DNA from 3 places in the Streptomyces sp. NPDC050997 genome. Region 2 is predicted to be linked to each of the others. Evidence: riboswitches for the same ligand, from Rfam matches in the RefSeq annotation. Region 2 holds a riboswitch; each other region holds the start of a gene.
What was found. Region 2 has a riboswitch for cobalamin ahead of AB0H86_RS09695 (CbtB-domain containing protein). Riboswitches for the same ligand answer to the same signal wherever they lie in the genome.

Region 1 (7,534 bases), on a different contig from region 2:
TCTGGCCGCGGTCGTGACCGTCCTGGCCCATCTTGGCGACCAGGATGCGCGGCCGCCGCCCCTCGTCCTCGGCGAAGGTGTCCACCAGGGCCCGGGTGCGGTCCACGGACGGGGACTCGCCTGCTTCGTTTCGGTACACGCCGGAGATGGTACGGATCTGGCTCGCGTGCCGGCCGTACACCTTCTCCAGGGCGTCGGAGATCTCCCCGACGGTGGCCTTCGCGCGGGCCGCGCGCACCGCCAGCTCCAGCAGGTTGCCGTCGCCCCCGGCCGCCCGGGTCAGCGCGTCCAGCGCGTCCTGGCAGGCCCGTTCGTCGCGCTCCGCCCGCAGCCGCCGTAGCTTCTCGATCTGCTGGGTACGCACCGAGGAGTTGTCGACCTTCAGCACGTCGATCTGCTCGTCGGTCTCGACGCGGTACTTGTTGACGCCGATGACCGGTTGGCGCCCGGAGTCGATGCGCGCCTGGGTGCGGGCCGCGGCCTCCTCGATGCGCAGCTTGGGGATGCCGGCGTCGATGGCCTTGGCCATGCCGCCCGCCGCCTCGACCTCCTCGATGTGCTGCCAGGCCCGGCGGGCGAGGTCGTACGTCAGCTTCTCCACGTACGCGCTGCCGCCCCACGGGTCGATGACCCGGTTGGTGCCCGACTCCTGCTGGAGCAGCAGCTGCGTGTTGCGGGCGATGCGCGCCGAGAAGTCGGTGGGCAGCGCGAGGGCCTCGTCGAGGGCGTTGGTGTGCAGCGACTGGGTGTGGCCCTGGGTCGCGGCCATCGCCTCCACACACGTACGCGTCACGTTGTTGAACACGTCCTGCGCGGTCAGCGACCAGCCCGAGGTCTGCGAATGGGTGCGCAGGGAAAGGGACTTGGCGTTCTGCGGGTCGAACTGCCGGACCAGCTTGGCCCAGAGCAGTCGAGCCGCCCGCAACTTGGCGATCTCCATGAAGAAGTTCATGCCGATCGCCCAGAAGAAGGAGAGCCGGGGCGCGAACGCGTCCACGTCAAGACCGGCCTCCCGCCCGGCCCGGATGTACTCCACCCCGTCCGCCAGCGTGTACGCCAGCTCCAGATCGGCCGTCGCACCCGCCTCCTGGATGTGGTAGCCCGAGATGGAGATGGAGTTGTAGCGCGGCATCCGCTGCGAGGTGAACGCGAAGATGTCGGAGATGATCCGCATCGACGGCTTCGGCGGATAGATGTACGTGTTGCGGACCATGAACTCCTTGAGGATGTCGTTCTGGATGGTCCCGGCCAGCTTCTCCGGCGGTACGCCCTGCTCCTCCGCCGCCACGATGTAGAGGGCGAGCACGGGCAGCACCGCGCCGTTCATCGTCATCGACACGGTCATCCGGTCCAGCGGGATGCCGTCGAAGAGCTGCCGCATGTCGTAGATCGAGTCGATCGCCACGCCCGCCATGCCGACATCGCCGGTCACCCGCGGGTGGTCGCTGTCGTAGCCGCGGTGGGTGGGCAGGTCGAAGGCGACCGACAGGCCCTTCTGGCCGGCCGCGAGGTTGCGGCGGTAGAAGGCGTTGGACTCCTCGGCGGTGGAGAAACCCGCGTACTGACGGATCGTCCACGGCTGGTTGACGTACATCGTCGGATAGGGGCCGCGCAGATACGGGGCGACGCCGGGGTAGGTGCCCAGGAAGTCCAGGCCCTCCAGGTCACGGCCGGTGTACAGCGGTTTGACCGCGATGCCCTCCGGGGTCTCCCAGAACGCCTCGTCCCCGCCGGTCGCCTTCTCGACGGCCTTGCGCCACTCGTCGGCGCTGCCGTCGGTGGTGGGCGTCCCCAGCTCGATCCCGGTGAAGTCGGGGATTCCCATCAGGACACTCCCATGCGGTCGAGGGTGGCGGAGAGCACGGCGACGGCGTCGCAGCCCGCGAAGACATAGGCGTCGACACCGGTGTACTGCCCGGGACGGCCGGCCAGGAACACCTGGCGGGCACCGGCCGCCCTGAGGGTTTGGGCGGTGCTCGCGGCCTGCTCCTCGTACAGCGTGTCGCTGGAGCACAGGCAGGCCTCGGTGGCGCCGCTGTCCTCGAAGGCGCCCTCCGTGACGGGCTCGATGCCGCCGGCCTGGAAGAGGTTGGCGGCGAAGGTCGCGCGCGCGGTGTGCGCGGCGGCGGGGCCGATCGTGGCCAGATAGACGCGCGGCCTGGTTCCGGTGGCCGCGAGGTGGGCGTCGGAGCGGGCCCGCAGGGCCTCGTACGCCTCGTCGCGCCGCACCCGCGGAAGTCCGCCGGACGGCGGCTCGGGAGCCGCTTCGCGCTCCACGGGACGTTCGGCGAGGTGCGGGAACTCGCTGACCCCGGTGATGGGTTCGCGCCGCTCGGCGAGCTTCGCGCTGCGCGCCTCCCAGGTCTTCGCGAGGTCCTGGCCGAGACGGCCCGAGCGCAGGGCGGCGGCCTGACAGCCGATGCCCTCGATCCACTGGAAGAACTCCCAGCCCGCATGGGCGAGTTCGTCCGTCAGCCGCTCCACGTACCAGGAGCCGCCCGCCGGATCGATCACCCGCGACAGATGGGACTCCTCGACCAGGATCGTCGAGGTGTTGCGGGCGATGCGGCGCGCGAACGCGTCCGGCAGGCCCAGGGCGTGATCGAAGGGCAGCACGGTGACGGAGTCGGCGCCGCCGACCCCCGCGGCGAGCGTGGCGATGGTCGTGCGCAGCATGTTCACCCACGGGTCGCGGCGCGACATCATCACCGGCGACGTCACGGCGTGCTGCACCTGCGCCCCCGCGCCGGGCGCCCCGCACACCTCGGCGACCCGCGCCCACAGCCGGCGGGCCGCGCGCAGCTTCGCGACGGTGAGGAACTGGTCGGCGGTGGCCGCGTACCGGAACTCCAGCTGCGCACAAGCCTGTTCGACGGAGAGACCCGCCTCGGTCAGCTCACGGAGGTAGGCGACGCCGGTCGCCAGGGAGGCGCCCAGTTCCTGCGCGGCCGAGCCACCGGCCTCGTGGTACGGCAGGGCGTCCACGGTCAGTGCCCGCAGCCCCGGGTACTCGTCGGCGCACAGCCGCGCCAGAGCGGCGACCGGCGCGAAGTCGAACGCATCGCCGGTACGGGCCTCGTGGGCCAGCGGGTCCGCGCCCAGGTTGCCGCGCGCCGCGTGCTTGGCGACGCCCCGCTCCTCGTACAGGCCCAGCAACTCCCGTGCGGCGGAGTCGAGATCGCTCCCCGCGTCCAGGACGACGGGCGCGAGGTCGAGGTGGACGCCGTCGAGGACGCGGCCGAGGGAGCCGAGCGGGAGGCCGCCCGCCCCGACGATCAGCCACAGTGAGGTGACGCCGTTCTCCAGATCCCCGAGCACCGCGTCGCCGCCGGTCGCGGCGTGCCGTTGCCGGACGTCCCAGCCGCCGGTGATGCTTCCCTCGGCCCGGCCGCCCCGTACGAACGGGGGGAACCCGGGAAAACCAGGGAAGCCGGGCTCGGGCGTCACATCGCTCGCGGTGTACAAGGGGCGGGTGCGCAACCCGTCCTCCAACACGGTGGACAGGGCGTCTTCCGCTGCCTCCCCCGAGACTTCCTTGCCCGACTTGCGCAGGACGCCCGCCACCAGGCGTTGCCACTGCTCGTGCGTCGCGTCAGGGAACTCGGCGGCCAGGGAGAGCCCGTCGTCAGGCAGGACCGTCATGCTCGGATGCTAGGACAGACCGACAAAGGAGCGGCAGAGGACACCGCTGTGACCTTGCACTCCCCGCCACTGTGACCTGCGCTGCTCTGCCGGGCCCGGTCCCCGCGTGGCGGACGGACGCCCGGCCTTCCGCCGCCCCTCGGGCCCGTGTGACGACGTGATAATTTGCCCAGGCCAGTCAAGGGAATCCGGTGCGAATCCGGAACTGACGCGCAGCGGTGAGGGTGACGGGCGGGGCAACGCGAGCCACTGGACGACGGTCACATGTGACCAGGGTCCGGGAAGGCGCTCCGGCCGGGTGATCCCCAGTCCGAAGACCTGCTGGCGACCCGTACGAACGGGCCCCGCGACCGGGCCCTCGACGCCAGAGGATGTTCTGTGCCCGTCACCCGTAGAGTCCGCCGCTCCACCCTGCTCCTCTTGGGGGCGTTCCTCCTGACGGCCTGCGGCGGCTCGTCCACCGGGTCCCCCGACTCGGCCACCCCCTCGACGGCCCTCACCCTGGACAACTGCGGGCAGCGGACCACGATCCCGTCGCCGCCGAAGCGAGCCGTGTCCCTGAACCAGGGCACCACCGAGATCATGCTCTCCCTCGGCCTCGCCGACCGGATGGCGGGCACCGCCACCTGGACCGACCCGGTCATGAAGGGACTCGCGAAGGCCGACGCCCGGGTGCCCCGGCTCTCCGACAACCAGCCCTCCTTCGAGAAGGTGCTGGACACCGAACCCGACTTCGTCGCCGCGTCCTTCGCCTCCACCCTGAGGGAAGGGGGCGTGGCCCCGCGCGAGAAGTTCGAGGAACTGGGCGTGCCGACCTACCTCTCTCCCGCCGACTGCGAGGGCAAGGACAACAGCGGCGACGGCGACGGAGCCCGCACCAAGCCGCTGACCATGGACTCGGTCTACGGCGAGATACGAGACCTGGCGAAGATCTTCGGCGTCGAAGCGCGGGGCGAGAAGCTCGTCGCGGCACTGAGGACCCGGGTCGCGAAGGCCACCTCCGGGATCGACGCCTCCGACACCTCGGTCCTGTACTGGTTCGCGAACCAGGAGTCCCCCTATATGGCGGGCTGCTGCGGAGCCCCCGGCATCATCACCGAAGCGCTCGGCGCGCGGAACGTCTTCGACGACACGAAGGAGGAATGGCCGCAGATCAACTGGGAGACCGTCGCGGACCGCAACCCCGACGTCCTGGTGATCGGAGATCTCACCCGCGAGTCGCAGACCGCCGAGACCGCCGCGAAGAAGATCGCCTTCCTGGAGTCCAATCCCGCGACCAGGAGCATGGACGCGGTGAAGAACAAGCGGTACGTGCTGCTCAGCGGCCAGGCCATGAACCCAACGATCCGCACCGTCGAAGGCGTCGAGAAGGTGGCCGCGGCGCTGCGCGCCTACAGGCTCGCCGGGTGACGACCTCGTCCGTCACGGCCACGGTGCTGCGGACGGTGGCCGGCCTCCTGACGCTGGCGGGATCCCTCGCCGTGGCCATCACCATCGGCCCCGCGGACATCGGCGTCGGAGACGTCTGGTCGGCGGTGGCCGCCCATCTCGGCGCGGGACCCTCGCGGTTGAGCCTGATCCGGGACGGCATCGTGTGGAACCTGCGCCTGCCCCGCACCCTGCTCGCCGCCGTCTGCGGCGCCGGACTCGCCGTGTGCGGAGCGGTCATGCAGTCCCTGCTGCGCAACCCCCTCGCCGACCCCTTCGTCCTCGGCGTCTCCTCCGGAGCGTCCACCGGCGCCGTCGTGGTGGTCGTCCTCGGTGTGGGCGGCGGCGCGCTGTCCGTCTCCGGCGGCGCGTTCGTCGGAGCCGTCTGCTCCTTCGCCCTGGTGCTGCTGCTCAGCCACACCCTCGGCGCCACGACGGACCGGGTCGTGCTGGCCGGAGTCGCCGCCATGCAACTGTTCTCCGCACTCACCTCCTTCGTCGTGCTGACGACCGCCGACGCCGAGACCACCCGGGGCGTCCTGTTCTGGCTGCTCGGCTCGCTCGGCGGCGCCGACTGGAACGACGTGTGGCTCTGCCTGGCCGCCCTGGCGACCGCGCTTGTCGTGTGCCTCGGATCCGCGCGGACGCTGGACGCCTTCGCCTTCGGGCAGGACGCCGCGGCCTCGCTCGGAGTCTCTGTGGCCCGGACCCGGCTGGTGCTGCTCTGCGTCACCGCCCTGTTGACCGCCGCCCTGGTCAGCTCGGCGGGCGCCATCGGATTCGTCGGGCTCGTCCTGCCGCACGCCGCCCGCGCCCTCACCGGCCCCGGACACGCGCGGCTGCTGCCGGTGACCGCACTCACCGGGGCGGTGTTCCTGGTCTGGGTCGACACCCTGGCCCGTACCGCCCTCGACCCGCAGGAGATACCGGTCGGCGTCGTCACCTCCCTGATCGGCGTCCCGGCCTTCGTCCTCATCCTGTACCGCACCCGAAGGGCGCCCCGATGACCCTCAGCGCCGACCGTGTGTCCCGCACCGCCGCCGGACAGCTGATCCTGGACGGGGTCAGCTTCACCCCGATCCCCGGGTCGGTCACCGGTCTGCTCGGCCCCAACGGCTCCGGCAAGTCCACACTCCTGCGCCTGCTCGCCGGCGTTCTCACCCCCACCTCCGGTGTCATCACCCTCGACGGCCACCCGCTGCGGGGGTTCAGCCGCCGAGCGGTCGCCCGCCGCCTGGCGGTCGTCGAACAACAGGCGGACACCCAGACCGAGTTGACCGTCCTGGACGTCGTACGCCTCGGCCGTGTCCCGCACCGCCGCGCCTGGACCCCCGTCACCCCGGCCGACGAGAAGGCCGTACGCGCCGCCCTGGACCGCACCGACCTCACCGAGCGGGCCGACCGTCTCTGGCACACCCTGTCCGGCGGCGAACGCCAACGCGTCCAGATCGCCCGCGCCCTCGCCCAGGAACCACGCGAACTCCTCCTCGACGAACCCACCAACCACCTGGACATCCAGCATCAGCTCGACCTGCTGACCCTCGTCACGGAACTCCCCGTCACCACCGTCATCGCCCTGCACGACCTGAACCTGGCGGCGATGTACTGCGACCGGCTCGTCGTGCTGAACGAGGGCCGGGTGGTGGCGGCGGGCAGCCCTGCCGAGGTGCTCACCGAGGAACTGATCGCCCAGGTGTACGGCGTGCGCGCCGCCGTGACCCCCGACGCTCCCGGAGACCGGCCACACGTACGGTTCCTCGGCACGCTCCCGCGAGACGTCGTGGGGTCGGCCTGACGCCGGGACGTTGTCGTCCGGGGACGCTGGCGCCCCGGGACGTTTCCGCCCCGGGGCGCCGGCACCGAAGGTCAGCTCTCCGACGAGACCGCCCGGCGCTTGACCAGCCACCAGGCCCCGCCACCGAGCACCAGCAGCACGACGACGATCACCCCGACCAGGGCGCCGGAGGACATGCCGTCGTCCTCATCGGCGGCCGTGTCACTGGCAGCCGGTGAGGAGTCCGCTTTTGTCGCCTCGGCGGACGGAGCGGACGGAGCGGACGCTGCCGCGCTGGGCGTGGCGCTCTGCGATGGACTGGGCTCCACCGGCTTGGCGCCCGGGGCCGCGGCCTTCAACGTCAGGACCGGGGCGGGCTGTTCGGGCTCCTTGCCTCCGGTGGGCAGTTCGATCCACCGGGAGATCTCCCCGTCGCTGTAGGTCTCGACGGTCTTGAAGGCGAGTTGCTTCGCGTCCGGCAACTGCCGGACCTTGATCTTGTGCTCGGCGTCGATGCCGGACTTCAGGGCGGGGCCGCCGACCGTGTAGCCGTCGTCGGTGGCCGTCAGCTTCCAGCCCTTGGGGCCCTCGTCGAGGGTGACGTCCGTGGGGGCGATGCCCTTGGGCAGTACGACACGCAGTTCGCGGAAGCCCGCGGACGCGGACTCGGCCTCGGAGACGAAGCTGAGG
Region 2 (7,534 bases):
CCCGGTAGAGGGCGGCGGCGGTACGGGGCGGCATCATCCCACCGAGCAGGGAGCCGATCTCCTCGAACACCGCCTGGTCGCGCTCCCGGCTCTCCGCGGCCGGGGTGTTGGCGTACAGATAGGCCAGTAGTTTGTCGGGGTCGGTGGGCAGGGAGCTGAGCCAGTGGTAGGTGGGCCGGCCGAAGCCGGCCGGTGTGCCGTTGATGTCACCGAGTTCGGCGTTGATGGGGAGGGTTTCACCGTCCTCCCGGATCATGCCGAGCTTCCGCAGGGGCCCCGGTTCCTGCGCTAGCCACCCCTCACGGTCCACCAGCGGGCCGAGGACAGCCTTCCCGCTGGTCAGGTCGGCCCCGTTGCCCTTCTCCCTGGTGTACTCGAACTGGTCGTCGCGCACCGTGAGGTCGGCGTGCGTCTCCGTGGCGTCGGAGATCCGCTCCAGGAGCGCCGCGGCCGGCTGCATGTCCGTGGCCGCACGGTGCGATGCGGTGCCGGCGGTCCCCCGGTCACCGTCGGTCAGTGTGATTCCCGCGGTCACCGCGCAGGCCAGGGCCAGAGCGGTCGCCGGCGCCAGCACCGCGGGTCGCAGCAGCCGACGGGCCGGCCGGGCAGGGGCGACCTGGTCGTGGTCGATGTGATGCATCAAGAGGTCCTTGTGACGAAGGTGTTGCTCGCGCGGAAGGTCCCAGTCGGCGGGGGCCGGCAGCAGGCGGGCGATCTCGTCGCGGTCGCCGTGCCGCTCAGGGGAGGCCCCAGTGGCCTTGTCGTTCATGTGAGCTCCTCCCGTACGGGCAGGGCCGCGATCGCGGCCGCACTTGTCATCTCTCCGCGGGCTGTGGGTGGTTCCCGGTCTTCTGCCGCGAGGTGGGCGAGCTTCCTGCGGGCACGTGACAGTCGGGAACGTACGGTTCCGACGGCGATGCCCAGGGCTTCGGCCGTCTGCTGGTAGTCCAGGCCGGACCACACGCACAGGGCAAGTACCTCCCGCTCCTGTCGTCTGAGTCGGCCCAGGGCGGCCTGGACGGCACGCAGGTACCGTGCGTCGTCGATGCGTCCGACCGTCCGGGGTGCGAAGTCCTCCTCCACACGTGGCTGCGGTTGACGGGCCAGGAACAGTTGCCGTCTGCGCGCTCCCCGGCGGGCGTTGTCGGCCTTGTGGGTGGCGATGCCCAACAGCCAGGGCAGCAGGGAGCCACCGTCCTCCTGCACGCGTTCATGGGTGCGCCACGCGGTCAGGAACGTGTCGGACATGATTTCTTCGGCCGTCGACCAGTCGCCGGTCAAGCGCAGGCCGTGGTTGTACACGGCGCGGGCGAACTCGTCGTACAGCTGGGCGAACGCCTCACGGTCCCCCTCCCGCACACGGCGGCGCACATCATTTTCTGAATCCCTCACGACCACTTCTCTCCGCGACCCGGGAGGAGTTCCTGTGGCCTGCGTCACCCACTGATGTCACCGCTACGGTCATCGCCACCTGCGGAGGGATCCTCGCACACCGGATATGTGTGTCAGTCACCGTGGCCTTGCGCATGGTCCGCCGGACAGGCGCCGGGACAGGCGCCGGGACAGGTGCCGGGACAGGTGGACGACTCACATGTATGGGTCCCGTCATCGCCCCGCAGAACACTCATGTCAGTGCTGGGACCTGCGTGAGGAGAACAACACGCTCTTGTTGTCCGTACTATCGCTACGACAGGGCCCCGCGCCTTGTACATGACTGCCGCCCAGCAGGCATCCGCCCGAAGCACGCTCGTGTGGCAGTCCATTCGACTTCGGCCCCAAGCCGAGGAAAGGTTGTGTGCACCCATGTCGCAGAACGCCTCAGTCACCGAACTGACATCGCAGTACACCGCTCAAGTGGCCGCCGACCTCGAGCGCAACGCCAAGGAGCAAGACCGTATCGGTGGCGAAATCGCCGCGCTGCAGGAACAGTTGGCAGCCATCCAGGCCGACCACACGGTTCTGACCAACATCCAGCAGGCGATCGGCACAGCGCCGGCATCCGCGGCGCCCGCCGCCCCGTCGGACAGCGTCGCGGTGCCCGCTCCCCGCAGGAAGCCGGCCACCGGGTCCGGCACGGGCAAGCGGACACGGACGAAGAAGACCGGCCCTCAGCCCGGTCCGGCCGCAGCCAAGAAGCCGGCCGCGGTGAAGACGACCGCTGGGAAGCCTGCTGCCGAGAAGCCTGCGAGGAAGTCGGCTGCCGAGAAGCCCGCGGGGAAGTCGGCCGCGGGGAAGCCCGCAACCACGAAGTCGGCCCAACCGACGCTCGTCGACCTGGTCCGCCGTCACCTCGTCGAGCAGAACGAACCGCGTTCGGCAGCGGAGATCACCACCGCCCTTGACCAGGCCCACCCCGAGCGGGGCGTCAAGACGACCGTGGTGCGCACGACACTCGAAGGGCTGGTCGCCAAGAGCCAGGCGCAGCGCTCGAAGCAGGGATCGTCCGTCTTCTACACCGCCCCCGACGCGCCGAAGCAGGCAGCACCGGCCAAGTCCGAGGAGCAGCCCGCGAAGGCCGACGCGTAACCGACGCGGCGCGCGGTGGGGCACTCGACGCTTCGTGGGCTTCCGCGCCTCCGTCGCGCTCGACGACGTCGCCGCCGCGGTCGCGGTCGCGGTCGCGGTCGCGGAACTCGACCGCGCGGTCGGCGAGTTGGGGCGCGCGCTCGGCGTCCAGAAGTGGGGTTCCATACCCATGACCGCAGCAGGAGGAGCCACCACGTGACCGCTCGTGTCACCTTCGTCTCGCCCGCGATGAGCTCGTCGCTGCGTCAGGCCCGCTTCGACGACGGGGGCTCGATCGACGCCGGCGGGGCGGAGCGGGCCCGTGCCGTGGCCGGATCCCTGCCGGCGGCTGTGCGTGTCGTGGTCTCTCCCACCGTGCGCTGTCGCGAGACGGCTGCCGCACTGGGTCTCGACGGCGCGGAATCAGCGGAGTTGGCGGGACTGGATGTCGGACGCTGGCGGGGCCTGACCCTGGCCGAGGTCGGCGCCGGTGAGCCGGAGGCGGTGGCCCGCTGGCTCGCCGATCCCGAGTCCGCGCCCCATGGCGGGGAGTCCGTGGAGGACATGTGCGGGCGGGTGACGCGCTGGCTGGCGGCGTCCCAGGACACGGGCGGCCGTACGCTCGCCGTCGTCGAGCCGGAGGTGGTGCGGGCCGCGGTGGTCCACGTGCTGGGGGCGCCCTCGGCGGCCTTCTGGCGGCTCGACGTGCCACCGCTGACGGCCACCACGATCAGTGGGCGCGGCGGCCGCTGGAACCTGCGGCTCGGGCACCCGCCGGACTCCGTCGGGGCGGTCGCGGACCATTGAGTGGAGCTGACTCAACAGGGTTCTCATGACGCCGTGCCCCGGTGACGGCGCGGCAGCGCCGCGATCGCCCAGCGCAGGCAATCGGTGTCCGCGTCCGCCGGTACGGCCTCGGCGGTGCCGCGCGATGCCGTGCATGCACCGGGTATCGCGCCTGCCCGGTCGCAGCCCCCGGCCGGAACTGCCAACCCGAAGAACGCGAGAGGGCCCCCGGACGGTTCCGCGGGCCCTCTCGTCGTGTCGGTCAGGTCATTGCGGGGCGGCTACCGCCGTGCCCGCGGACACCGTGGCCGGCTTCGGGTGCAGCAGCCGTTCGGCCAGTTCGCCGAAGACTAGGCCGAAGCCTCCCCACAGCGTGATCTGCATGGCGAGGGCGGACAGGCGGAACCGCCACAGCAGGGCGGCCGGGAAGTCGCTCGGCACCTCGTTGATGGCGGGCAGGAACGCGTACGCCAGCCCGATCACGACGGCGAAGCCGAGCACGGCGACGACGGTGGCGTACCAGGTGCCCAGCCTCGGTGCGAGCCGTTTGCCCGCGATCACCGCGGCGATCGCGAGAAGCACGCTGAGCGCCATCATCAGGAAGTACAGCGTGGTGCGCTGACCGATGGTGTCATGGTCGCCGACCGCGGGCGGGTTGGCCGGGTACTTCAGGAACGGCACGACGTACACGGCGAGCAGCGCGGCCCCCGACAGGAGCAGCGCCGTGGCCCGCGGGCTGAATCGGCCCACGCGGCCGAGCGCGAAGCAGAAGGCGAGAGCGGCCATGCCGCCGAACGCCACCCCGAAGATCAGGACGCCGGTGGCCAGGCCCGCGGTGGACTGCAGGGAGCGGGAGACGAGTTCGACCTCGTGCTCGTGGGCGGGGGCGTGGGACTCCTCGAAGCCGATGGCGCTGTCGATGCTCGGTTCACCGAGGAAATAGGCGACGATCAGGGCGAGCACGCCGGCACCAAGGCCGGCGAGCATGCCCCGAACGAGCAGGTTTCTTACTGTTGCGGAGTTCATGGGTGTGCGGCGTCCCTCGAATCAGTGGCAGGGGAAGCCGAGGAGGTGGCGGGCGTCGTGAACCCACTCGTGGACGTTCTCGCCGGAGACGACTGAGGTGGCGCCCTGTTCGGCGCCGACGAAGTACAGCAGGACCAGCATCAGGATGCCGAAGAAAACCGCCCAGGGGGCGATGGCCTTCAGTGGGAGCTTGGCGGGAACGACGGGGGTGGTGGTTGTCGGCTGGGCGACATGCTGCGCCATGGCAGGGCCTCCTCTGGGAGTTCGCGTCCCATCTCGGTGGTGCACATGACGACGGCCACGGGTCTGACTCGCGATGCGCCCCCTCGGGGGGCACCGTCCACAGTGGCGCGACCGTGCCGGATTCTCACCGGCTTCCGATGCCGTCGTCAATATCACAGCGACGGTACCGTGTGTCGGGTCCATGGCCAATACCGCACCACCTGGCGTGACGCCGTTCTCGCCCGCCAGGTGACCCGGATCACCGACCGTTCGCCGGTCACCGATGGCGGAACCGGGCCGCCGCTTCAGGCCACTACGTGGTGGTTTCCGGCCCGGGGAGAGCGAGTTCACGCTCGCCGAGCGGGGTGAAGAAGCGCTCGACGTCGACGTCGGTCACCTCGTCGAGGGTGGCCGGCGACCAACGCGGGGTGCGGTCCTTGTCGATGACCTGGGCGCGGATCCCCTCGACCAGGTCGGGGGTGGTCAGGGCCGCGCAGGAGACGCGGTACTCCTGTTCCAGCACCCGCTCCAGCGGGCCGAGCCGCCGGGCGCGGCGCAGGGCGGCCAGGGTGACCTTGAGAGCGGTGGGCGACTTGGACAGCAGGGTCTCCGCGGTCTCCTTCGCGGCCGGGTCGCCCTGGGCGAGCAGCCGATGGACGATCTCCTCGACCGTGTCAGCCGCGTAGCAGGTGTCGATCCACTCCCGGTGGCCGGCCAACTCCCCCTCCGGCGACAGCCGCGTGTGACGGTCCAGGGCGTCCCGGACGGGCAGTTCGGCGAGGTCGTCGACGAACTGCCGGAGTGAGACGGAGGGTACGTAGTGGTCGGCGAGCCCGCACAGCAGTGCGTCCCCGGCACCGATGTGCGCCCCCGTGAGCGCCAGGTGGGTGCCCAGTTCGCCCGGGGCGAGGGCGAGCAGGTGGGTGCCGCCGACGTCCGGCACGAACCCGATACCGGTCTCGGGCATGGCGATCCTCGACCGTTCGGTGACCACCCGGACGCGGCCGTGCGCGGAAACGCCGACACCGCCGCCCATGACGATGCCGTCCATGACGGCGACGTACGGCTTGGGGTAGCGGGCGATGCGGGCGTTGAGGTGGTACTCGTCCCGCCAGAACGCGGCCGAGGCGGTGCCGTCCCCGTCGCGTGCGTCATCGTGGACAGCACGGATGTCGCCGCCCGCGCACAGGCCACGCTCCCCCGCGCCGGTGACGACGACGGCCTCCACGGCCGGATCGTGTGCCCATGCGGTGAGTGCGTCGTCGATACGGCGCACCATGGCGTGGTTCAGGGCGTTGATGGCCCTCGGGCGGTTGAGGGTGATGTGGGCGGCCCGACCGGTGATGTGCAGCAGGACGGGTTCCTCGCTGCCGGTCATCCGGGTGCCTCCGCCAGGGTCCGGGCCATGATGACGCGCATGATCTCGTTGACTCCTTCCAGGAGCTGCTGGACACGACGGTCACCGACGATCTTCTCAACGCCGGAGTCGCTGAGATAGGCGTAGCCGCCGTGAAGTTGGGAACCAGGTCCGGGGTGCCGCGAAGCCCACGAGAACGCGGAAACAGGCCCGCCGAGAGCGCGGACGGCGTCGTTCGGTGGGACACCGGTCACCCGGGCAGTCCCCAGCGCGGCGCCTCCTCGTTCGGCTCGACGGGTGTGATCCGCAGGTCGGGACGGTCGCCCTTGGCGGTGATGAGGGCCGACTCGCCCTTGCGCAGGGTGACCTTGATCGTCCCGACACCCGCGGACTCGTACCGCAGCGGTCGTCCGTCGTCGTTCCGTACCTCGATCGGGCCGCCGACGCCATGACGTACGACGCAGGGGGCGCCCGCCTCGCTGACCAGCCGGACCCAGCGGGTCACGCCGTCCTCGCGTACGGCACTGAGCAGAAACGCCCCCTGGGTACGGAAGTTGTGCACCGTCAGATCCGCCCAGGCGGCGGGCAGCGCGGGGAAGACGCGGATGGTGTCGCCCCAGGACTGGCAGACCATGTCGTGGAGGGACTGGGCGGCCGAGAGGGGGGTCTCGATGACCGGGCCGGATTCCTTGTACATGGTGTTGGGCTGGATGAAGCGGGCCATCAACTGGCCGAGGTAGCTGAGCGCGTCCTCGCCCTTGCCCAGCAACGCCGACATCGAGGCCGCGCCCGTGAACGTATAGCCCTGGAGGGCGCCTTCGAAACCCACCCAGTGCGCCAGCGACATCTCGATCAGGGCCTTTTCGTCGGGCGTACGGCCGGTCAGTTCGTACAGCGGGTACACCGCCAGGAGGTGCGAGTAGTGACGGTGCGACTTCGCGAAGGGGATGTCCGCGCCGATCATGAAGCCGTTGTCGTCGGTCGGATACGCGGCCCGTCTGGTCAGGACCTCGCGCCAGCGCGGCGCCAACTCGTCGTCGATGTCGAGGAGTTCGGCGGTGTCGAGGAGGGTGCGGCAGCCCCAGGTCAGCAGCATCAGGTCGTAGTTGCAGTCCCGCGAGTTGCCCCCGTACTCGGGTGAGAAGGTGGCAGGCAGGTGCAGTTTGCCGTCGGCGCCCGGTTCCAGGAAGCGCAGGTAGTAGGTGATCGCCTTGCGCAGGAGGGGGAAGAGGACGTCACGGAGGATCGACTCGTCCATCGTGTGGCGATAGCTGAGCCAGACGTTGTGCAGGGCCCAGGTGAGGTTGCCGACCTCGGGAGTCGGCGGGTCCCGGCCCGGGATGCCGACGCCGTAGCCCAGTACGGGGTCCGTGGCGCCGCCGTTGACCAGTGAGGCGTCGGTGGTGCGCGGGATGCCCAGTGAGTCGGCGCGGTACGCGGGCGCCACCTCGGCCCTGAGGTTGTCCCGGAACTCGCTCAACGCCCTTGTCACAGCGTCGAGTTCGAGGTGGTTGGAGCCGTGGATCAGCCAGTACTCCAACTGCACGTTCAGGTTCCACCAGGTCGCCGGCCACGGCGTGGGCTCCACCCAGGGGCCGCACGTGGCCATCACGGGCGCGTCGCGCCGGGCCGCGGACG
Region 3 (7,534 bases), on a different contig from region 2:
CGTCGGCCAACAGGACCACCCGGTGGGCCAGTTCGGCGGCCAGCTCGACATCGTGCGTGGCCAGCACGATCGCGTGCCCCTCGGCCGCCAGCCCCCGCAGAACGGCGACCAGGCGCGCCTTCGCCGCGTAGTCCAGGCCCCGGGTCGGCTCGTCGAGGAGCAGCAGTGGAGGGCGGGCCGCCAGCACCACGGCCAGGGCGAGCGCGAGTCGCTGCCCCTCGGAGAGGTCACGCGGGTGGGTGTCGTCGGTGATGCCGGGCAGCAACTCGGACACCAGCGCCCGGCAGGTGCCCGCCGCGGCGCCCGCGTCCCGGTCGGCGGCCGCGCACTCGGCGGCGACCGTGTCGGCGTACAGCAGGTCCCGGGGCTCCTGCGGTACGAGACCCACCCGGCGTACGAGGTCACGCGGGGGTGTCCGGTGCGGTACGGCTCCGCCGACCCGGACGGATCCGGCGGCCGGCGCGACCAGCCCGACGAGCGCGGAGAGCAGCGTGGACTTCCCGGCGCCGTTGCGGCCCATGAGGGCGACGGTCTCGCCGGGGGAGACGGTGAGGTCGATGTGACGGAGGGCCTGGACGCGGTCGCGGCGGACGGCGAGGGAGCGGACGTCGGCCGTGGGCCTGCCGGCCGTGGTGGCAGGGATGGGCGGGGGCTTTTTGCGGAGGCGCCAGCGGGAGGCAGGGGCGGGGGTGTTGGCGGTGGTCGTGGCTGTGGTGGCGGGGTGGGGAGCGGGCGACGGGAGCGGTTCGGCGACGGGTCCCGTGACGGGGTCGGGGCCGGGCCCGGTGACCGGTTCGTCGTGGGTTCCCTCCCGTCCGGTCAGCCGCTCCCGCAGGTCACCGGCCCGGCGCCGGGCGTCCCGGACCGTCAGGGGCAGGGGGGACCAGTCCGCGAGGCGGCCGAGGCCCACCACTGGCGGGTACACCGGCGATACGGCCATGATCTCGGCCGGGGTGCCGAGGACCGGCGCGGCTGAGGGCGCCGGGAGGAGGGCGACCTGGTCGGCGTACTGGATGACGCGTTCCAGGCGGTGCTCGGCCATGAGGACCGTCGTGCCGAGGTCGTGCACGAGTCGCTGGAGCACCGCGAGGACCTCTTCGGCCGCCGCCGGGTCGAGCGCGGACGTCGGCTCGTCGAGGACCAGGACCCGTGGGTGCGGGGTGAGGACCGAGCCGATCGCGACCCGCTGCTGCTGGCCCCCGGAGAGGGTGGCGATGGGTCGGTCGCGCAGGTCGGCGAGGCCCAGGAGGTCGAGGGTCTCCTCGACGCGGCGGCGCATCACGTCCGGGGCGAGGCCCAACGACTCCATGCCGTACGCGAGTTCGTCCTCGACGGTGTCCGTGACGAAGTGCGAGAGCGGGTCCTGGCCGACGGTCCCGACCACATCGGCGAGTTCGCGCGGCTTGTGCGTGCGGGTGTCCCGGCCGGCGACGGTGACCCGGCCGCGCAGGGTGCCCCCGGTGAAGTGCGGGACGAGTCCACTGACCGCGCCCAGAAGGGTGGACTTGCCCACGCCGGACGGGCCGACGAGGAGCACGAGTTCGCCTTCCGGCACCTCGAAGTCGACGTCCCGGACGGTGGGTTCGGTGGCGCCGTCGTACGTCACGGAGACGTTCTCGAAGCGGATCACGACGGTTCCTTGAGTGAGGACTTGAGTGAGGACTTGAGTGAGGACTCGGGCGAGGACCTGGGCCGGAAACCGGGCGAGGACGCGGGAGCGACAGCGGAAGCGGGGGCCGGTGCGACGAAGGCGGGGAGGAGGCCGAGGAGGACGGCCGCCGCGGGCCACACGGGGAGGGCGGGGGTGACGAGGGGGACCACGCCGGGGTGCAGCGCCTCGGGGTCGTGGGAGGAGGCGAGGGTCAGCAGGACGGCGACGGCGACACCGGACCCGGCGACCAGCCAGGCGCGGACGTCCCACCGGTCGGGGCGGTAACGGGTGCGCGGGGAACGCCGGCCGCCGAGGTGCAGACCGGCCAGGGCGGCGGCGAGCCCGGCGAGCAGGACCGGCAGACCGTAGGCGCCGCCTTCCGCGGTCAGCAGACCGTACGTTCCCGCGCAGACGCCGAGCAGGCCGCCGAGGGTGAGGGCGGCGGTCGTACGGCGGACGGGGGCGGGGACGTCGGCGGTACGGCCGTAACCGCGGGAGTCCATCGCGGCGGCGAGGGAGACGGAGCGTTCGAGGGCGCCCTCCAGCACCGGAAGCCCCACGTGCAGGAGGCCGCGGACGCCCTTGTCCGGGCGGCCGCGCAGGCGGCGGGCGGCGCGCAGCCGCTGGACGTCGGCGATGAGGTTCGGGGCGAAGGTGAGGGCGACGACCACGGTCACGCCCATCTCGTACAGGGCGCCCGGCAGGGACTTGAGCAGCCGGGCCGGGTTCGCCAGCGTGTTCGCCGCGCCGACGCAGATGAGGAGCGCGGCCAGCTTCAGACCGTCGTAGAGCGCGAAGAGGAGCCCCTCGGCGGTGACCCTGCCGCCGAGGCGGATGCCCTGCGCCCAGTAGGGGAGGGGGACTTCGGGGAGGGTGACGATCACGTGCGAGCCGGGGATGGGGGAGCCGAGGACCACGGCGAAGAGGAGGCGGATGAGCAGGACGGCCACGGCGAGCTTGGCGAACGCGGAGTAGGAGTGCGCGGTGGGGGTGTCGGGGCGGCGGGCGGCCACGACGTAGGCGGAGGTGGCGATGAGGAGGGCCAGCAGGAGCGGGTTGGTGGTGCGGGTGGCGGCGGTGCCGAGGCCCAGGGCCCACAGCCACCAGGCACCGGGGTGCAGCACCGCCCGGCGCTGGTACCGGCGGCCGGACCACTCGCGGCTACGACGCATCCCCGCGCCGCTCCCCGCGCCGCCTCGCCTGCCACATCGCCGCCGCGCCCAGTACGGCGACAACGGCCACCCCCGCGAACAGGCCCACGGAAGGCCCCCCGCCCGCCGAGCCCTTCTCGTCCTTGGGGGTCTGCTCCTCGGCCGTGGCCCCCGGCGTCCCTCCCGTCGCCACCTGCTCCCCGCATCCCGTCCTCGGGTAGCCCGAGATCGCGCACAGCAGGGCGTTGGTGTCGTAGCGCAGGGGTTTGGCGACCGAGGCCAGGGCCTCGGCCGTCGTGGCGTCGGGGGAGACGACGGCGCATGCCGTTCGTCGCGTCGGCGGGCTCTCGCCGGACGGGGCGTCCGTCCCCGTGCCGAAGTCGATGACCAGGGCCACCCTCTTCTTGCCGGCGCGCGCGGGCGAGTCCGCGCAGATCGTGCCGAAGTCCGCCGTGCCGCGCGGCTGTGCCGCGTCGCCGGAGTCCTCGCTCACCGCGAAGCGGAAGCCCTGGACGTCCTTGTCGGAGGGGCGGGCGGTGGAGGGGCCCTGGGTCGCGTACGCCCACTGGTCGCCGTCGCGGTCCCAGAAGGACCAGTAACGGTAACCGGCGGCCTGCGCCTGGCCCATGGCCCCCACCAGGAGGAACAGGACGGTCACGAACAACGTGCCGGCACGGCGGCGGGTCACGGCCGCTTCCTCTTGTTGCGGCCGCTGATGAGGAAGCCGATGCCCGCTCCGGCGGCGAGACCCGCGCCGACGATCCACCAGATGTTCCCGCTGTCCGAGTCGTCGCCCTTGGCGGACTCGGCGCTCTCGCCGGACTCGCCGGACCGCGCGGTCGCCGTCCGCGGGGCGGGCCCCGTCGCGTTGAGCTGCCTCACCAGGTCCGTGCCGCCGAAGTCACGCGGATCCGTGCCGGTCGCGTGCGCGGCGAAGACCAGTTGGGCGTAGGCGGCCGGCCCGCTCTGCTTCGCCCACGCCGACGAGTTCCGCTCCAGCCACTTCAGGGGCCCGGCGGCCCGCCCGGCCCCGCCCTGCGCGGCGAGGGCGACGACGGCGTCGGCGGTGTTGCCGAAGTCGGGCTGGTCGGTGGCGCCGGGGAGGGCGGACATGAGGTGGTCGTCCTTCGCGAGCGCCTTGGTGAGGTAGGCGGCGCCGTTGGCGGCGGCCTGCCGCGGGGCGAGCGAGCCGGAGTCCGAGCAGGCGGCGGCCTCGTCCCGCGCGGCGGGCTCGACCACCAGTCCCTTTCCGAGCGCGCCCACGACACCTGCCGCCGTGGCGTCCGCGTTGGCCGCCAACGTGCCCTTCTTGTCGGGCTGGAAGGCGAAGGCACCGGCACTGGCACCGGTACCGGCGCCCTTGCACGGCAACGCCAGCTTCATCAGGGCGTCGTACGGCGACCGACCGCCCTTCCTGACCTGCGCGGGCTTCTCCCCTACGGCGGTCAGCGCGCCGACGACGACGGACGTCGAGTTCGTGTCGCTGGCGCCGCCGGGTGTGTAGCCCCAGCCGCCGTCCGTGTTCTGCGCCGACTTCAGCCAGGCGACGGCCTTGCCGGTGGCGGCCTGGTGGCCGCCGAGCGCGGTGAGGGCCTGGACAGCGGCGGCCGTGTTGTTGGTGTCGACCATGACCTTGGCGTCGCACGCCTTGGAGACGTCCGCGCGGAAGGGCGCGAAGGCGCCGTTCGCGCACTGCTGCCCGGTCAGCCAGTCCACCGCCGAAGCGGCGGGCCGCACGCCCACGGTGTGCTGGGCGAGCAGCGCGAGGGACTGACGCCAGACGCCGTCGTACGTCGGGTCGGTGCTGCCGTAGAGCCCGGAGGGGAGCGCGGGTTTCGCGGACGGGGACGGGCCGGCTGCGACGGCGGGCGCGGTGACGGCGCCGATCACGGCGGTGGCGGCGGCCAGAACCGAGGCGTTGCGGCGGACGTTCATGATCGGCGGGTGCCTCTCCCTGAGGGGAGTCAAACAGCACGGGACACCCCGGCGGCTCGGCTCCGTATACCTCGACGGTGCCGCACACCGGCCGGTCGCCGGTGCACGTGAGCCGGTCACGTCCGTACGGGGCAATCCGGCTCGCCGCTTTCGACGGCGGCTCACGGTTGCGGGCCAGCGCCGGATTTACACCGGCTTCCCCCCGTACGGGCGTGATGACGACCTGGCTACTCTACCGGCCCGTAGGAAACGCCCTACGGGGGCCGCCCGGGGGTGACGAAGCACTACGGACGCGAGGTGTCGCACCTCAGGGCACGTACTCACACGGCCACGTACGTCACCGGCTCGGTCCCCGGGACCGCCTCCGCCCGGCCCAGCTTCACCAGTCGGCGCAGATGTGCCTCGGCCTCCGAGACGGCGATGTTCCTGGAGCCGTAGGGGATCTGCTCCCAGGGGCGGTTCCACTCCATGTGCTCGGCGAGCTGCCAGGGGGTGAGGGGCTCGGCCAGGAGGGTCAGCAGGCCGGTGAGGCGGTCCTCGTGGTGGGTGAGCAACTCCCGTACGCGGGACGCCGCGTCGGTGAAGACGTGCTGGTGGGCCGGGAGCACCTCGGCGGGGGCGAGGCGGCCGACGCGCTCCAGGGAGTCGAGGTAGTCGCCGAGGGGGTCGGTGACAGTGGCGTCGTCGGGATCCTCGTACAGGCCGATGTGCGGGGTGATCTCGGGGAGCAGGTGGTCGCCGGAGAACAGGCGGCCGTGGCCCGGGAGTCGGGCGGGATGCTCCTCCTCCAGGTGCAGGCAGACATGGCCCGGGGTGTGGCCCGGGGTCCAGATCGCGCGCAGCCTGCGGCCCGGGAGGTCGAGGAGTTCGCCGGGGACGATCTCCCGGTCGGGCAGCGCGGGGGCCAGCCCGGGCAACGGGCGGTGGCGTGCGGTGCGCAGGGGCGCCACGTGGTTCTCGGGGGCGCCGGCGGCTTCGAGCTTCGTCGTCATGTAGGTGAACCAGCGTTCGGGGCGGGTCGATCGGGTCCGCCGTACGATCGCGCCGTCCGCCGCGTGCATCGCGATCCACGCGCCGGACGCCTCGCGCACCCGGCCGGACAGGCCGTGGTGGTCGGGGTGGTGGTGGGTGATCACCACGCCGTGGATCTCGTCGGGGGAGGTGCCGCAGGCGGTCAGCCCGTCCGCGAGGGCGTCCCAGGAGGCCGGGTCGTCCCAGCCGGTGTCGATCAGTACCGGGCCGCGGTCGGTGTCGACGACGTACACCAGGGTGTGGCCGAGGGGGTTGTCCGGGATGGGGACCCTGAGGGACCGGACGCCGCCGCCGTGGTCGTTCACCTGCGCCATGGGCTCCCCAATCGCCGCGTGATCGCCGTGTTCCGGCCATGGGAGGCCGAGTATAACTAGAACGCGTTTCGATGGGAGCCCGGGACGACCTTCTCGTGCCTGTCCCGCCCGTGTCCCGCCCGTGTCCCGCCCGTGGACTCCTCCGAGTGGAACTGGTATCAGTTCCCTATCTGATGAACCGTCAGAGAAAGCCGCTCCGGGGAGGCAGTCGCCATGACCGAGCTCGTGGAACACGGACAGCTGTTCATCGGCGGGGAGTTGACCGACCCCCTGGGCGCGGACGTCATCGAGGTGATCTCCCCGCACACGGAAGAGGTCATCGGACGCGTGCCGCACGCCTCGACGGCGGACGTGGACCGGGCGGTGGCCGTCGCGCGCGCGGCCTTCGACGAGGGTCCCTGGCCGAGGATGTCGCTGGACGAGCGGATCGAGGTGGTCACCCGGATCAAGGACGCCATCGCCGTGCGGCACGAGGAGATCGCCCGGGTGATCTCCTCCGAGAACGGGTCGCCGTACTCCTGGAGCGTCCTCGCCCAGGCGCTCGGCGCGATGATGGTGTGGGACTCGGCGATCACGGTCGCGCGGAACTTCACCTACGAGGAGACACGCGACGGCGTGCTCGGCCGCATCCTCGTCCGGCGCGAGCCGGTGGGAGTGGTGGCCGCCGTGGCCCCTTGGAACGTCCCGCAGTTCGTGGCCGCCGCCAAGCTCGCGCCCGCGCTGCTCACCGGCTGCACGGTGGTGCTCAAGCCGTCGCCCGAGTCGCCGCTGGACGCCTATCTGCTCGCCGAGATCACCCGTGAGGCCGGGCTGCCGGAGGGTGTGCTCTCCGTTCTCCCGGCGGACCGCGAGGTCAGCGAGTACCTGGTCGGGCACCCGGGCGTGGACAAGGTCTCCTTCACCGGCTCGGTGGCCGCCGGCCGACGGGTCATGGAGGTCGCCTCCCGCCATCTCACCCGCGTGACACTGGAGTTGGGCGGCAAGTCGGCGGCGGTGGTGCTGCCGGACGCGGACGTGGAGACGGCCGTGGCGGGGATCGTCCCGGCGGCCTGGATGAACAACGGGCAGGCGTGCGTGGCGCAGACCCGCATCCTGCTGCCCCGGTCGCGCTACGACGAGTTCGCCGAGGCCCTCGCGGCGGCGGCCGGCGCGCTGGTGGTCGGCGACCCGCTGGACCCGACGACACAGGTGGGCCCGCTGGTGGCCGAGCGCCAGCAGCGACGCAACCTCGACTACATCCGTATCGGCCAGGAGGAGGGCGCGAAGATCCTCATCGGCGGCGGGCGTCCGCCGGGCCAGGACAGGGGCTGGTACGTCGAACCGACCCTCTTCGGCGACGTCGACAACTCGATGCGGATCGCCCGCGAGGAGATCTTCGGCCCGGTGATCTGTCTGCTGCCCTATGGCGACGAGTCCGAGGCGCTGAAGATCGCGAACGACTCCGACTACGG

Region 1: another riboswitch for cobalamin. It lies ahead of AB0H86_RS10935 (ABC transporter substrate-binding protein); the one in region 2 lies ahead of AB0H86_RS09695 (CbtB-domain containing protein).
Region 3: another riboswitch for cobalamin. It lies ahead of AB0H86_RS25155 (prenyltransferase/squalene oxidase repeat-containing protein); the one in region 2 lies ahead of AB0H86_RS09695 (CbtB-domain containing protein).

The regions. Positions count from the first base shown of each region.
Region 1 covers NZ_JBFAGK010000004.1:207,009-214,542, forward strand. The annotation lists gene scpA (methylmalonyl-CoA mutase) at 1-1,825, opposite strand, end outside; gene AB0H86_RS10930 (methylmalonyl-CoA mutase subunit beta) at 1,825-3,642, opposite strand; cobalamin riboswitch at 3,801-3,983, shown strand; gene AB0H86_RS10935 (ABC transporter substrate-binding protein) at 4,021-5,052, shown strand; gene AB0H86_RS10940 (iron chelate uptake ABC transporter family permease subunit) at 5,076-6,077, shown strand; gene AB0H86_RS10945 (ABC transporter ATP-binding protein) at 6,074-6,865, shown strand; gene AB0H86_RS10950 (DUF1775 domain-containing protein) at 6,937-7,534, opposite strand, start outside.
Region 2 covers NZ_JBFAGK010000003.1:646,506-654,039, forward strand. The annotation lists gene AB0H86_RS09665 (CU044_5270 family protein) at 1-769, opposite strand, end outside; gene AB0H86_RS09670 (RNA polymerase sigma factor) at 766-1,371, opposite strand; gene AB0H86_RS09675 (hypothetical protein) at 1,804-2,526, shown strand; gene AB0H86_RS09680 (hypothetical protein) at 2,561-2,725, shown strand; gene AB0H86_RS09685 (histidine phosphatase family protein) at 2,722-3,312, shown strand; gene AB0H86_RS09690 (CbtA family protein) at 3,559-4,317, opposite strand; gene AB0H86_RS09695 (CbtB-domain containing protein) at 4,339-4,560, opposite strand; cobalamin riboswitch at 4,596-4,746, opposite strand; gene AB0H86_RS09700 (enoyl-CoA hydratase/isomerase family protein) at 4,853-5,917, opposite strand; partial or broken gene AB0H86_RS09705 (acyl-CoA dehydrogenase family protein) at 5,914-6,057, opposite strand; gene AB0H86_RS09710 (glycoside hydrolase family 95-like protein) at 6,147-7,534, opposite strand, start outside.
Region 3 covers NZ_JBFAGK010000011.1:163,200-170,733, reverse strand. The annotation lists gene AB0H86_RS25170 (ATP-binding cassette domain-containing protein) at 1-1,630, opposite strand, end outside; gene AB0H86_RS25165 (energy-coupling factor transporter transmembrane component T) at 1,627-2,823, opposite strand; gene AB0H86_RS25160 (SCO2322 family protein) at 2,813-3,430, opposite strand; gene AB0H86_RS25155 (prenyltransferase/squalene oxidase repeat-containing protein) at 3,487-4,737, opposite strand; cobalamin riboswitch at 4,848-4,967, opposite strand; gene AB0H86_RS25150 (MBL fold metallo-hydrolase) at 5,058-6,083, opposite strand; gene AB0H86_RS25145 (aldehyde dehydrogenase) at 6,297-7,534, shown strand, end outside.